DNA from 2 places in the Pseudomonas cremoricolorata genome. Region 1 is predicted to be linked to the other one. Evidence: predicted binding sites of a transcription regulator. Region 1 holds the regulator's gene; the other holds the start of a gene.
What was found. The regulator FliA, encoded in region 1, starts transcription of late flagellar genes. The targets are predictions, from matches to a motif close to CTAAAGTTTNNNNNNNNNNNGCCGNTAA.

Region 1 (5,950 bases):
CGCAGGCCGTGGCCCTGGAAGAGGTCAAGCGCCAGCAGGATCTGCTGCCCTCGCCGCAGCGCGCCCAGGAAACCAAGGAACTGGGCTGGGACGACGTCACCCCGATCGACATGATCGGCCTGGAAGTCGGTTACCGGCTGATTCCGCTGGTCGACCGCAACCAGGGTGGGCAGTTGCTGGCGCGAATCAAGGGGGTGCGCAAGAAGCTCTCCCAGGACCTCGGATTCCTCATGCCCACCGTGCATATCCGCGACAACCTCGACCTGCAACCGAGCGCCTATCGCCTGACCCTGATGGGGGTGATTCTCGCCGAAGCCGAGATCTACCCGGACCGCGAATTGGCGATCAACCCCGGGCAGGTGTTCGGCACCCTCAACGGCATCGCCGCACGCGACCCGGCCTTTGGCCTGGAAGCGGTGTGGATCGACATCGCGCAGCGTTCCCAGGCGCAGTCGTTGGGCTATACCGTGGTCGACGCCAGTACCGTGGTGGCGACTCACCTCAATCAGATCTTGCAGAAGCACTGCCATGAACTGATCGGCCATGAGGAAGTGCAGCAGTTGCTGCAGGTGCTGGCCAAGGCTTCGCCTAAACTGGCAGAAGAGCTGGTGCCGGGCGTCATTTCTCTGTCGGGGTTGCTCAAAGTCCTACAGGCATTGCTCAGCGAACAGGTGCCGGTGCGGGATATTCGCACCATCGCCGAAGCCATCGCCAACAATGCGGGTCGGAGTCAAGATACCGCCGCTCTGGTGGCGCAGGTGCGTGTCGGATTGTGTCGCGCCATCGTGCAAAGCATTGTCGGCGTTGAGTCCGAGCTGCCGGTGATCACCTTGGAGCCAAGGTTGGAACAGATTTTGCTCAATAGCTTGCAGAGGGCCGGACAAGGCCAGGAAGACGGTGTCTTGCTGGAACCGAGCATGGCCGAGAAGCTGCAGCGTTCGTTGATCGAAGCGGCCCAGCGCCAGGAAATGCAGGGTCAACCTGCCATCCTGCTGGTGGCCGGCCCGATCCGCGCCATGCTCTCGCGCTTTGGCCGGCTGGCTGTACCGAACTTGCACGTGTTGGCGTACCAGGAAATTCCGGACAACAAGCAAGTCACCATCGTTGCCACTGTGGGCCCTAACGGCTGAGGTAGTGGGATATGCAAGTGAAGCGTTTTTTCGCCGCCGATATGCGACAGGCCATGAAGCTGGTTCGCGATGAGCTGGGCGCTGATGCGGCCATCATCGGCAACCGGCGCATTGCCGGCGGCGTCGAACTCACTGCCGCGCTCGACTACAAACCCTCGGCGCTGGCGCCGCGGGTGCCCAACGTCGCCCTCGAAGAAGAGCTGCGCAAGACCCAGTCGCGCATCGTCACCGCCCAGGCCGAGCTGTCCAGCCGCAACGACACCGATGAAGGCAACCGCCAGCTGTTCGCGGGGCTGTCGCTGACCGCCTCCGAGCCACTGGTCGAGCCGCACACCGAGGCCCCGGCCAGCGCCCCGGCAGCAGCCCCTGCGGCGGTCGATCCGCGCCTGTTCGATGCCATGCGCGCCGAGCTGTCGGGCCTGCGGGAGCTGCTCGAAGTGCAGCTCGGTTCGCTGGCCTGGTCGCAGTTGCAGGGCAGCAAGCCGCAACAGGCCAACGCCTGGCGTCGCCTGCAACGCATTGGCCTGAGCGGCGCCCTGGCCCACGAACTGCTGGGCATGACCGCCGAGATCGACGATCCGCGGCACGCCTGGCGCATGGTCCTGGCGCACCTGGCACGGCGCATCGATGTGCCGGATGTCGAGCCGATCGAACAGGGCGGCGTCATCGCCCTGGTGGGGCCGGCGGGCATGGGCAAGACCACCACCCTGGCCAAGCTGGCGGCGCGCTACGTGCTCAAGTACGGTTCCAGCAGCCTGGCGCTGGTGAGCATGGACAGTTTCCGTATCGGTGCCCAGGAGCAACTGAAAACTCTGGGCCGCATCCTCAACGTGCCGGTGACCTACGTCGACCCCGGCGAGTCGCTGGCCCAGGCGCTCGAGCCGCTGCTGCGCAAGCGTGTGGTGCTGATCGATACCGCCGGCCTGCAAGCCAGTGATCCGGCGCTGCGCATGCAGCTCGACACCCTGGCCGGGCGCGGCATCGCCTCGAAGAATTATCTGGTCCTGGCCACCACCAGCCAGAAACAGGTGCTGTCGGCGGCCTATCACAGCTACAAGCGCTGTGGCCTGGCCGGCTGCATCCTGAGCAAGCTCGATGAAACCGCCAGCCTGGGCGAAGTGCTCAGCCTGGCCATCGGTCACCAGTTGCCGATTGCCTATCTCACCGATGGGCCGCGTATTCCCGATGACCTGCACCTGCCGCGCAAACACCAGCTGGTGAGCCGTGCGGTCAGCGTGCAGATGCAGGACGAGCCCAGCGAAGAGGCCATGGCCGACATGTTCGCTGATCTCTATCACCATCCCGGGAAGCGGGTGGGTTGAGCGGTGTGCTGCGAAAAGTACCTACAGAACGGGGCGGGCGGTTTGCTCCACATGTGGCATGGGTCCAAGCGAGACAAGGTAAATAACAGACATGGGTAGCATGCATCCCGTACAGGTAATCGCCGTCACCGGCGGTAAAGGCGGCGTCGGCAAGACCAACGTTTCAGTCAACTTGTCTCTGGCGCTGGCCGAACTCGGGCGCAGAGTCATGCTGCTCGATGCCGACCTGGGTCTGGCCAACGTCGACGTGCTGCTCGGTCTGACCCCCAAGCGCACCCTGGCCGACGTCATCGAAGGCCGCTGCGAGCTGCGCGACGTGCTGTTGCAGGGGCCAGGCGGCGTACGCATCGTCCCGGCCGCCTCCGGCACGCAGACCATGGTGCACTTGCAACCGGCTCAGCATGCCGGGCTGATCCAGGCGTTCAGCGAAATCGGTGACAACCTCGACGTGCTGGTCATCGATACCGCCGCCGGTATCGGCGACTCGGTGGTCAGCTTCGTCCGCGCCGCCCAGGAAGTGCTGCTGGTGGTCTGCGATGAGCCCACCTCGATCACCGATGCCTATGCGCTGATCAAGCTGCTCAACCGCGATTACGGCATGAACCGCTTCCGCGTGCTGGCGAACATGGCCCAGAGCCCGCAGGAAGGGCGCAACCTGTTCGCCAAGCTGACCAAGGTTACCGATCGCTTCCTCGATGTGGCGCTGCAATACGTCGGTGCCGTGCCCTACGACGAATGCGTACGCAAGGCGGTGCAGAAGCAGCGCGCCGTGTACGAAGCCTTCCCGCGCTCCAAGTGCGCGCTGGCCTTCCGGGCCATCGCGCAGAAGGTCGACAGCTGGCCGCTGCCGGCCAACCCGCGCGGCCACCTGGAATTCTTTGTCGAGCGCCTGGTGCAACCCACCAGCGCAGGGCCGGTGCTATGAGCGCGAGCGGGTTCAAGATGTACAGCCGAGCGTCCAAGGATGCGCAGTACGAACTGATCGAGCGCTACGCGCCGTTGGTCAAGCGTATCGCCTATCACCTGCTGGCGCGCCTGCCGGCCAACGTGCAGGTCGAAGACCTGATCCAGGCCGGCATGATCGGCCTGCTGGAAGTGGCTAACAAGTATGACGCCAGCAAGGGTGCCAGCTTCGAGACCTACGCTGGCATTCGCATCCGCGGCGCCATGCTCGATGAGGTGCGCAAGGGCGACTGGGCACCGCGTTCGGTACACCGCAATACCCGTATGGTCAGCGACGCCATGCGCACAGTGGAAGCCAGAACTGGACGTGACGCTAAAGATCACGAGGTTGCTGCCGAACTCAAGATGGGGCTGGACGATTATTACGGCATTCTCAACGATACCTTGGGCAGTCGTCTGTTCAGTTTCGACGACCTGCTGCAGGACGGTGAGCACGAGGGGCTGCACGAGGATGGCGCCAGCGGCCAACTGGAGCCGGGCCGCGATCTGGAGGAGGAACGCTTCCAGAGCGCCCTGACCGAGGCCATCGCCAACCTGCCGGAGCGTGAGCGCCTGGTGCTGGCGCTGTACTACGACGAAGAGCTGAACCTCAAGGAAATCGGCGAGGTGCTGGGGGTCAGCGAGTCGCGCGTCAGCCAGTTGCACAGCCAGTGCGCCGCGCGCCTGCGCAGTCGCCTTGGGGAATGGCGCGCGCGGTAGCGCGCGCAAGCTGCGAGCTACAAGCTGCAAGCTGCAAGTGAGCGTTCCGCGCAGCCCCTGTGACACCGTGCAGTTCAGGCGAAACCGGTTCGCTTGCCGCTTGCCGCTCACAACTTGCCGCTGGAAATTTGGGGGCGCGCTCGGCGCCGAGCGCGTGATGAGACTGTTTGGAGATGGTTAATTGAACAAAGACATGAAAATCCTCATCGTTGACGATTTCTCGACGATGCGGCGGATCATCAAGAACCTGTTGCGTGATCTGGGCTTCACCAACACCGATGAAGCCGACGATGGCACCACGGCGCTGCCGATGCTGGAAAAAGGCCACTACGACTTCCTGGTGACCGACTGGAACATGCCGGGCATGTCCGGCATCGACCTGCTGCGCAAGGTGCGCGCCGACGAGCGCCTGAAAAGCCTGCCGGTACTGATGGTCACCGCCGAAGCCAAGCGCGATCAGATCATCGAAGCGGCCCAGGCCGGTGTGAACGGCTATGTGGTCAAGCCTTTCACCGCCCAAGTGCTGAAAGAAAAGATCGAAAAGATCTTCGAGCGCGTGAATGGCTGAGTCGCCGGAGGGCGCAATGCAATCTATCGATACCTCTCTGGGTGAGTTCGAAGGCACCCTGAAAAAACATGCCCGGGAACTGGTGGACAGCCTCGAGCGCGGCCACTTCGGCGACGCCGTGCAGCTGATTCACCAGCTCAACCAGACCCGCGATCGCGGCCTGTATCACGAGGTCGGCAAGCTGACCCGCGAGTTGCACAGCGCCATCGTCAGTTTCCAGATCGACCCGCGCATGCCGCAGGCCGAGGAAGTCTCGCAGATCACCGACGCCACCGAGCGTCTGAGCTACGTGGTCAAGCTCACGGAAAACGCTGCCAACCGCACCATGGATCTGGTCGAGGAAAGCACCCCGGTGCTCAACGGCCTGAGCGACGAAGCCAAGGCCCTGAGCCACGACTGGCAGCGCTTCATGCGCAAGGAAGTCTCGGCCAGCGAGTTTCGTGACCTGGCCAAGCGTGTCGACGGTTTTCTGACGCACAGCGCCGAAGGCAACCGCAAGGTCTCCGGCCATCTCAATGACATTCTACTGGCCCAGGACTACCAGGACCTGACCGGCCAGGTGATCAAACGCGTCACCGCGCTGGTGACCGAGGTCGAAAGCAACCTGCTCAAATTGGTGTTGATGGCCAGTCAGGTCGATCGCTTCGCCGGCATCGAACATGACCATCAGCAGCTGCGCGATGAAAAAGATCATGAAAAACATCCCGCCCGAGGTGAAGGTCCGCAGATTCATGCCGATAAGCGTGAGGACGTCGTGTCCGGTCAGGACGATGTAGACGATTTGCTATCCAGCCTTGGTTTTTAAGGAGCACGTTCAATGAGCTTCGGCGCCGATGAAGAAATCCTCCAGGATTTCCTGGTAGAAGCCGGCGAAATTCTCGAGCTGTTGTCCGAGCAGTTGGTCGAGCTGGAAAGCCGACCCGACGATGCGGACCTGCTCAATGCGATCTTTCGCGGGTTTCACACGGTAAAGGGGGGCGCCGGCTTCCTTCAGCTCAATGAGCTGGTGGAGTGTTGTCACATCGCCGAGAACGTGTTCGACATTCTGCGCAAGGGCGAACGGCGCGTCGATTCCGAGCTGATGGATGTGGTCCTGGAAGCTCTGGACACGGTCAACAGCATGTTCGGGCAGGTCCGCGAGCGCAGCGAAGTCACCCCGGCCACCCCGGAGCTGCTCGCTGCCTTGTCGCGCCTGGCTGAACCTGCCAGTGCCGAGCAACCGGTTCCAGCGCCAGCTGCCGCAGCACCTGCCGCTGCAGCCCCTGCAC
Region 2 (5,950 bases), 2.1 Mb from region 1:
GGTTGGGCGTGGCATTCCGCGCCAAGCCGCTGGTGCGCCAGTCGGCCAAGCAGGCCATCTCTACCCTTGGGCTGGATGGCGTGCTGTACCTGCTGGGCCTGCGCGACCGTCAGGCTCGCGCCTGATCGGCACTGCGCCATGAAAAAGCCCCGCAGCCGCGGGGCTTTTCATCATGCGGGAACGTCGTGCGCAGCAGCAGGCGCGGCGGCCTGGGCAGGCATGGCCAGCAACTGGCCCATGCGCACGGCCGAGCCGGCGCCGACGTCGCCCCATTTCATCTGGTCGGGGCCGAACAGCACCACCACCGTCGAACCCAGCTTGAAGCGACCCATTTCGGCGCCTTTTTCCAGGTGGATCGGCGCGCGGCTGGCTTCGTCGTAGCGCACGCTCTTGAGTTCGCGCTTGGGCGGGGTAACCAGGCCGGCCCACACGGTTTCCACCGAGGCGACGATCATCGCGCCCACCAGCACCATGGCCATCGGCCCGCGCTCGGTGTCGAAGATGCACACCACGCGCTCGTTGCGGGCGAACAGTTCCGGTACGTTTTCCGCAGTGGTCTGGTTGACCGAGAACAGCTGACCGGGCACGTAGACCATCTCCCGCAGGGTACCGGCCAGCGGCATGTGCACGCGGTGGTAGTCCTTCGGCGAGAGGTACACGGTGGCGAACTCGCCCCCCATGAACGGTGCCGCCAGGGCCGGGTCGCCGCCCAGCAGTTCCTGGGCGCTGAAACTGTGGCCCTTGGCCTGGAAGATACGGCCGTGCTCGATCTGGCCGACCTGGCTCACGGCACCATCGGCCGGGCAGAGAATGGCGTCTGCCGTGGTGTCGAGCGGACGTGCGTCGGCTTTCAGGGCACGGGTGAAGAAGGCGTTGAAGTGCTCGTAGGCGGTAAGGTCTTCGACCAACGCCTCGGACATGTTCACCTGATAGCGCTTGGCGAACCAGGCAGTGAAGGCATTCTTGAACCAGCGCACCCGGCACTCGGCCACGCAGCCGGCCAGGCGCGAGAGCAGGTGGTGGGGCAGCAGGTACTGGCTGAGGATGAACAAGCGGGATTTCATTGGGTTTCCTTAAACGTCTACAGGCGTGTCCGGGTGATTGCCCCATTCGCCCCACGAACCGGCATAGGCCTTGACCCGTGGATAACCGAGGGACTTGGCCACCAGGTAAGTGAAGCCGGAACGGCGATGACTCTGGCAGTGGGTGATCACTTCCTTGTCAGGGGTGATGCCCAGGCCCTGCAACACCTCGGCGATATCGGCGCGAATACGCAACTGATCATTGCTGTCGATGCCGGCGATCCATTCCAGATTGATTGCACCGGGGATGTGTCCGCCGCGGGCGGCGAGCACCTTGCTGCCGTTGAATTCCTCGGGCGCGCGGGCGTCCCAGATCGCCAGGTCGTCGGCGCCCAGGCGGCTTTGCAGGTATTCGCGGGTGGCGGTGGGTTCAGTGTGCAACTGCAAGGTCACCGGGGTGTTGGCGCTGGCCGGCACCTCGGTGCTGAGGGTATCGGCAGGCCAGGCCTGGATGCCGCCGTTGAGATAGTGATAGTGGCGATGACCGATGACGTCGAGCAGCCAGATGAAACGCCCCGACCAGGCGCCGCCTTCGTCGTCGTAGACCACGTAGACCGCATCGTCACGGTGACCGAGCTCACTGAACAGTCGCTGCAGGTCGGACATGGCTGGCAGCAGGCCCGGCGCAGGCGGCTGGCCGAGTTGGGTGCGTTTGCCGTCGATCCAGCGTGCGCCGGGAATATGCCCGCTGGCGTACCGATTGGCGCTGGTCAGGTCGACCAGGATCAACTGCGGGCAATCGAGGCGCGGCAGCAGGTCCGCGGCCTCGATGACCAGCGGCAAGCCGGAAAAGTCAGTCATCTACGGTCTCCGGAAAAAATAGCGGCCAGTGTAGCGCAAGCATCAGGCGCTGCGGTTACCGAACGTGGCCAGAGCGCGTTCGATGCATTGCGCCGTTTTGCCGAACGCCTGGACACTCAGATCGGCCAGCGGGCGCGCGTTCTGGTCGGCCAGCAGCACCATCAGCACCTGATTGTTCACTGCCAGCGAGCGGATCAGCAAATGCTCGCTGCGCAGCATGGCGCGCAGCGGTACAGGCATCAGCGCGCTGAACTGGCGATGGTTGTCGGGCGTCAGGCGCAATTGCGCGGCCTGATTGAGCAGGCGCTCGAACAACCGATTGCCGACGGTGGGCAGACTCAGCGCCATGGCCTCCCTGGGCAGCCCGGCAGTCTGCTGCACGCGCAGGCATTCGTTGACGCGGTCGACCGAGAGCAGCATCACACGGGTAAAACCGCAGGCGGTGAGGGCCTCGCGGGCCTGGGTCGAGAGGTGCACGGCATTGCTGAAGCGGCTTGGTTGCGCCAGCAGGTCGCCACACAGTTCACGCCAGCGTTCCAGCTCGTCAGCAGCCGGTGGGGAAGGCGCCTGCATATCGGGATGCTGACGGCGGTGCTGCCAAGGCCAGAGTAACGCTTCGGCCGGGTGGAACAGGCCGGCGCGGGCATGGCGCCGGGCGCTTTGCGCGGCCTGTTGGTGAACCTGATTCTGCACGTCTTCCAGCGAGGTTTGCAGATACAACGCCGTGAGTAACTGCCAGCGCAACAGGTGCGGGTTGTCCCAGCCGACCTGTGCCGCGAGGGCCAGATTGTTGGCCAGCAATACGGTATTGGCCGGCTGATTGAACCAGCGCCGCAATCCAGCCTCGGCGTCCAGGCGGTGCTGTTGCTCCAGCGGGTCCTGGGCGCGGGCGATGGTCAGCACCTGCGCCAGCAGATCGCGTTCTTCGAGCAGCAGGCGATAGCCTTGGGTCACCCACTCCGGGAGGCGCCAGTGCTCGGCCACGGCGCGGCACAGCTCCAGAATGCGCACGCCGAACAGCTCGTGCTCGACCTCGGCGGCCACCTCGCCCTTGTGAATCACTCGCAGCTCCCAGGCATCGAGCAGCGCCGGATAGACCAGCGCCAAAGGCCACAAAGGGGAAAGGAACAACAGGCTGCCCCAGTGGATTTCCTGCCACAGACGCGCCAGGCGGCTGGCGAACAGACCGCTGGCCTGCTGGCTGGCGTGCTGGCTGATCTGCACGAACTGGTTGAGCACCGGCGGCATGTCATCCCTGGGTAGCGCGGGCAGGCGCCCGAGCAATTGCGCGCAGCGACCCAGGCCCAGGCGGTTGAGCGCCACCTCCAGGCTTTCAGCCGGCTCGGCCTGGCTGGCATTGGCCGAATGGTTGGCCTCACGCATCACCGACAGCACCAGGGCGGGGCTGCCTTGCATCAGTTCGGCGATGTCACGCATCGAGCGGCGGCTGTCGTTGATGGCCGACAACACGCGGTCGTGACTGTCCTTGGGCACCGGGACGCGGACGCCATCGAGCAGCTTGACCCAGGCCTCTAGCGTCGAGGGAATCTGAGCGGGCACCTTGGTTTCACTTGGCATTTTGACATCAGTCCGAACTGGCTTTTCGCTAGGAGTGCCTATAGTCTGGCGCAGTTCTGCCGATAAGTAGAAGAAGAGTTTCAGAGCACCCCTCCCGGTCCTTGATCACATCCGCTAATGCGTTGAACTTATGGCTAAAATTATCGGCATCATCATCGTATTCGCCAGCGTGCTCGGCGGTTACGTGCTCTCCCATGGCAAGATCGCGGCACTGATTCAGCCATTCGAAGTGCTCATTATCGGTGGCGCTGCGCTGGGCGCATTCATTCAGGCCAACCCCGGCCACATGACCATGCATGTGTTCAAGAAGTCGCTGAAGATGTTCGGCTCGCGCTTCAACCACGCCTTCTATCTTGAAGTGCTCGGCCTGGTCTACGAGATCCTCAACAAGAGCCGTCGCGAGGGCATGATGGCCATCGAGGCCGACATCGAAGACCCCGCCGCCAGCCCGATCTTCAGCAAATACCCGACCATCGTCGGCGACGCCGCGATGACCGCGTTCATCTGCGACTACCTGCGCATCATGTCCACCGGCAACATGGCGCCCCATGAGCTGGAGGGGCTGTTCGACATGGAGCTGTTGAACATGAAGGAAGAACTCGAACACCCATCCCACGCCGTGACCGGCATTGCCGACGGCATGCCGGGCTTCGGTATCGTCGCGGCGGTACTGGGTATCGTGGTGACCATGGCCTCGCTGGGCGATGGCGACCAGGCGGCCATCGGCATGCACGTCGGTGCGGCGCTGGTGGGCACCTTCTTCGGTATTCTCGCCGCCTATGGCTTCTTCGGGCCGTTGGCCAACTGCCTCAAGCACGACGCCAAGGAAGAGCTCAACGTGTACGAGGCGATCAAGGCCTCGCTGGTGGCCTCGGCCTCCGGCATGCCGCCGTCGCTGGCGGTGGAGTTCGGCCGCAAGGTGCTTTATCCGGGCCACCGGCCAAGCTTCGCCGAGCTGGAACAAGCGGTGCGCGGTCGCTGAGTCATGGAGAACAACCAGCCCATCATCGTCAAGCGCGTCAAGCGCTTCGGCGACGGCCACCACGGCGGCGCCTGGAAGATCGCCTTCGCCGACTTCGCCACGGCGATGATGGCGTTCTTTCTGGTGTTGTGGCTGTTGTCCACCGCGACCCCGGAACAGAAGATCGCCATCGCCGGCTATTTCCAGGACCCTATCGGCTTCGCTGAAAGCGGCACGCCCTACGTCATCGACCTGGGCGGGACGCCGCAGATGGCCCCGGACAAGACCATCAATCCGGAAGAGAAATTCGAGACCACGCCGCAGGTCACCCCTGAGGTGAGCAAGGACCAGGTCGAGAGCATGGCCGAGCAGGTCGAGCGCGAGCGCCTGGAGTTGCTGTTGCAGGAACTGCAGAACAAGGTCAACGAGAACCCTGAACTGCAGAAGTTCAAGGACCAGATTCTGTTCGAGATCACTCAGGATGGCCTGCGCATCCAGATCATGGATGCCGAGAACCGGCCCATGTTCGATCTGGGCAGCGCGCGTTTGCAGCCGTACTTCGAAGACATCCTGCTGGCCATGGCCGACACCATCAAGGCGGTGCCGAACAAGATCAGCGTCAGCGGCCACACCGACGCCAAGCCGTTCGCCGGCAGCGGCGGTTTCGGCAACTGGGAACTGTCTGCCAACCGCGCCAACGCCGCGCGGCGGGCGCTGGTGGCCGGTGGCTACCCGGACGACCAGGTGGCGCGTGTGGTGGGCTACGCTTCATCCTCGTTGTTCGACCGTAAAGACCCGCTCAACCCGGTCAACCGGCGTATCGACATCGTCGTGCTGACCAAAAAAGCTCAGCGCGACATCGAAGGCGAGCAGGGCAGCCAGCACAACCCTGCGGCGCCGGCCGACCAGCCGCCGTCCAGTGCCACCCCGCAGGGTGCAACACCGGCCAGCGGCACCGCACCCAGCGGTGCGACGCCGGGGCCGGTCGAGCAAGTGCCGATGCAGCATCGCGAGCTGCGCCAGAAGCTGAACATCTTCGAGGACGGCACCCTGCGCATGGAAGACACCCAGGAATAGCCCGCAACGTGCGCAACGAAAAACGCCCATGAATCACTCATGGGCGTTTTTGTATGCGTGCTGCAGGCAGCGCACGGATCAGTAGCTGTCTTCCGGCAGGCTGGCGATGATCGACCGGTAGCTGTGCATGCGCTGTGGCTTGATGCGGCCGTCTTCAAGGGCCATGAGCAGGGCGCAACCCGGTTCGCGGTCGTGCTTGCAGTCGCGGAAGCGGCAGGTGCCGAACAGGTCGCGGAACTCGATGAAGCCCTCTTCGACGTCATGGCGACTGACGTGGACCAGGCCAAACTCGCGAATTCCGGGGGAGTCGATCAGGTTGCCGCCGTTGGGGAAGTGGTACAGCCGCGCGGTGGTGGTGGTGTGGGTGCCTTGCCCGGACCACTCGGAGAGGTCACCGACACGGGTCTGCGCCTGTGGCAGCAGGCTGTTGACCAGCGACGACTTGCCCACC

Region 2: motA (flagellar motor stator protein MotA) is a predicted target of FliA. The motif match lies at 3,500-3,527, and genes of this name have one in related genera.

What each region holds. Positions count from the first base shown of each region.
Region 1 covers NZ_CP009455.1:2,827,958-2,833,907, forward strand. The annotation lists gene flhA (flagellar biosynthesis protein FlhA) at 1-1,130, shown strand, start outside; gene flhF (flagellar biosynthesis protein FlhF) at 1,142-2,452, shown strand; gene fleN (flagellar synthesis regulator FleN) at 2,535-3,377, shown strand; gene LK03_RS12520 (RNA polymerase sigma factor FliA) at 3,374-4,114, shown strand; gene LK03_RS12525 (chemotaxis response regulator CheY) at 4,308-4,682, shown strand; gene LK03_RS12530 (protein phosphatase CheZ) at 4,699-5,487, shown strand; gene LK03_RS12535 (chemotaxis protein CheA) at 5,500-5,950, shown strand, end outside.
Region 2 covers NZ_CP009455.1:761,442-767,391, reverse strand. The annotation lists gene serB (phosphoserine phosphatase SerB) at 1-125, shown strand, start outside; gene asd (archaetidylserine decarboxylase) at 171-1,064, opposite strand; gene LK03_RS03235 (rhodanese-like domain-containing protein) at 1,074-1,883, opposite strand; gene LK03_RS03230 (HDOD domain-containing protein) at 1,926-3,461, opposite strand; gene motA (flagellar motor stator protein MotA) at 3,592-4,443, shown strand; gene motB (flagellar motor protein MotB) at 4,447-5,499, shown strand; gene rsgA (small ribosomal subunit biogenesis GTPase RsgA) at 5,578-5,950, opposite strand, start outside.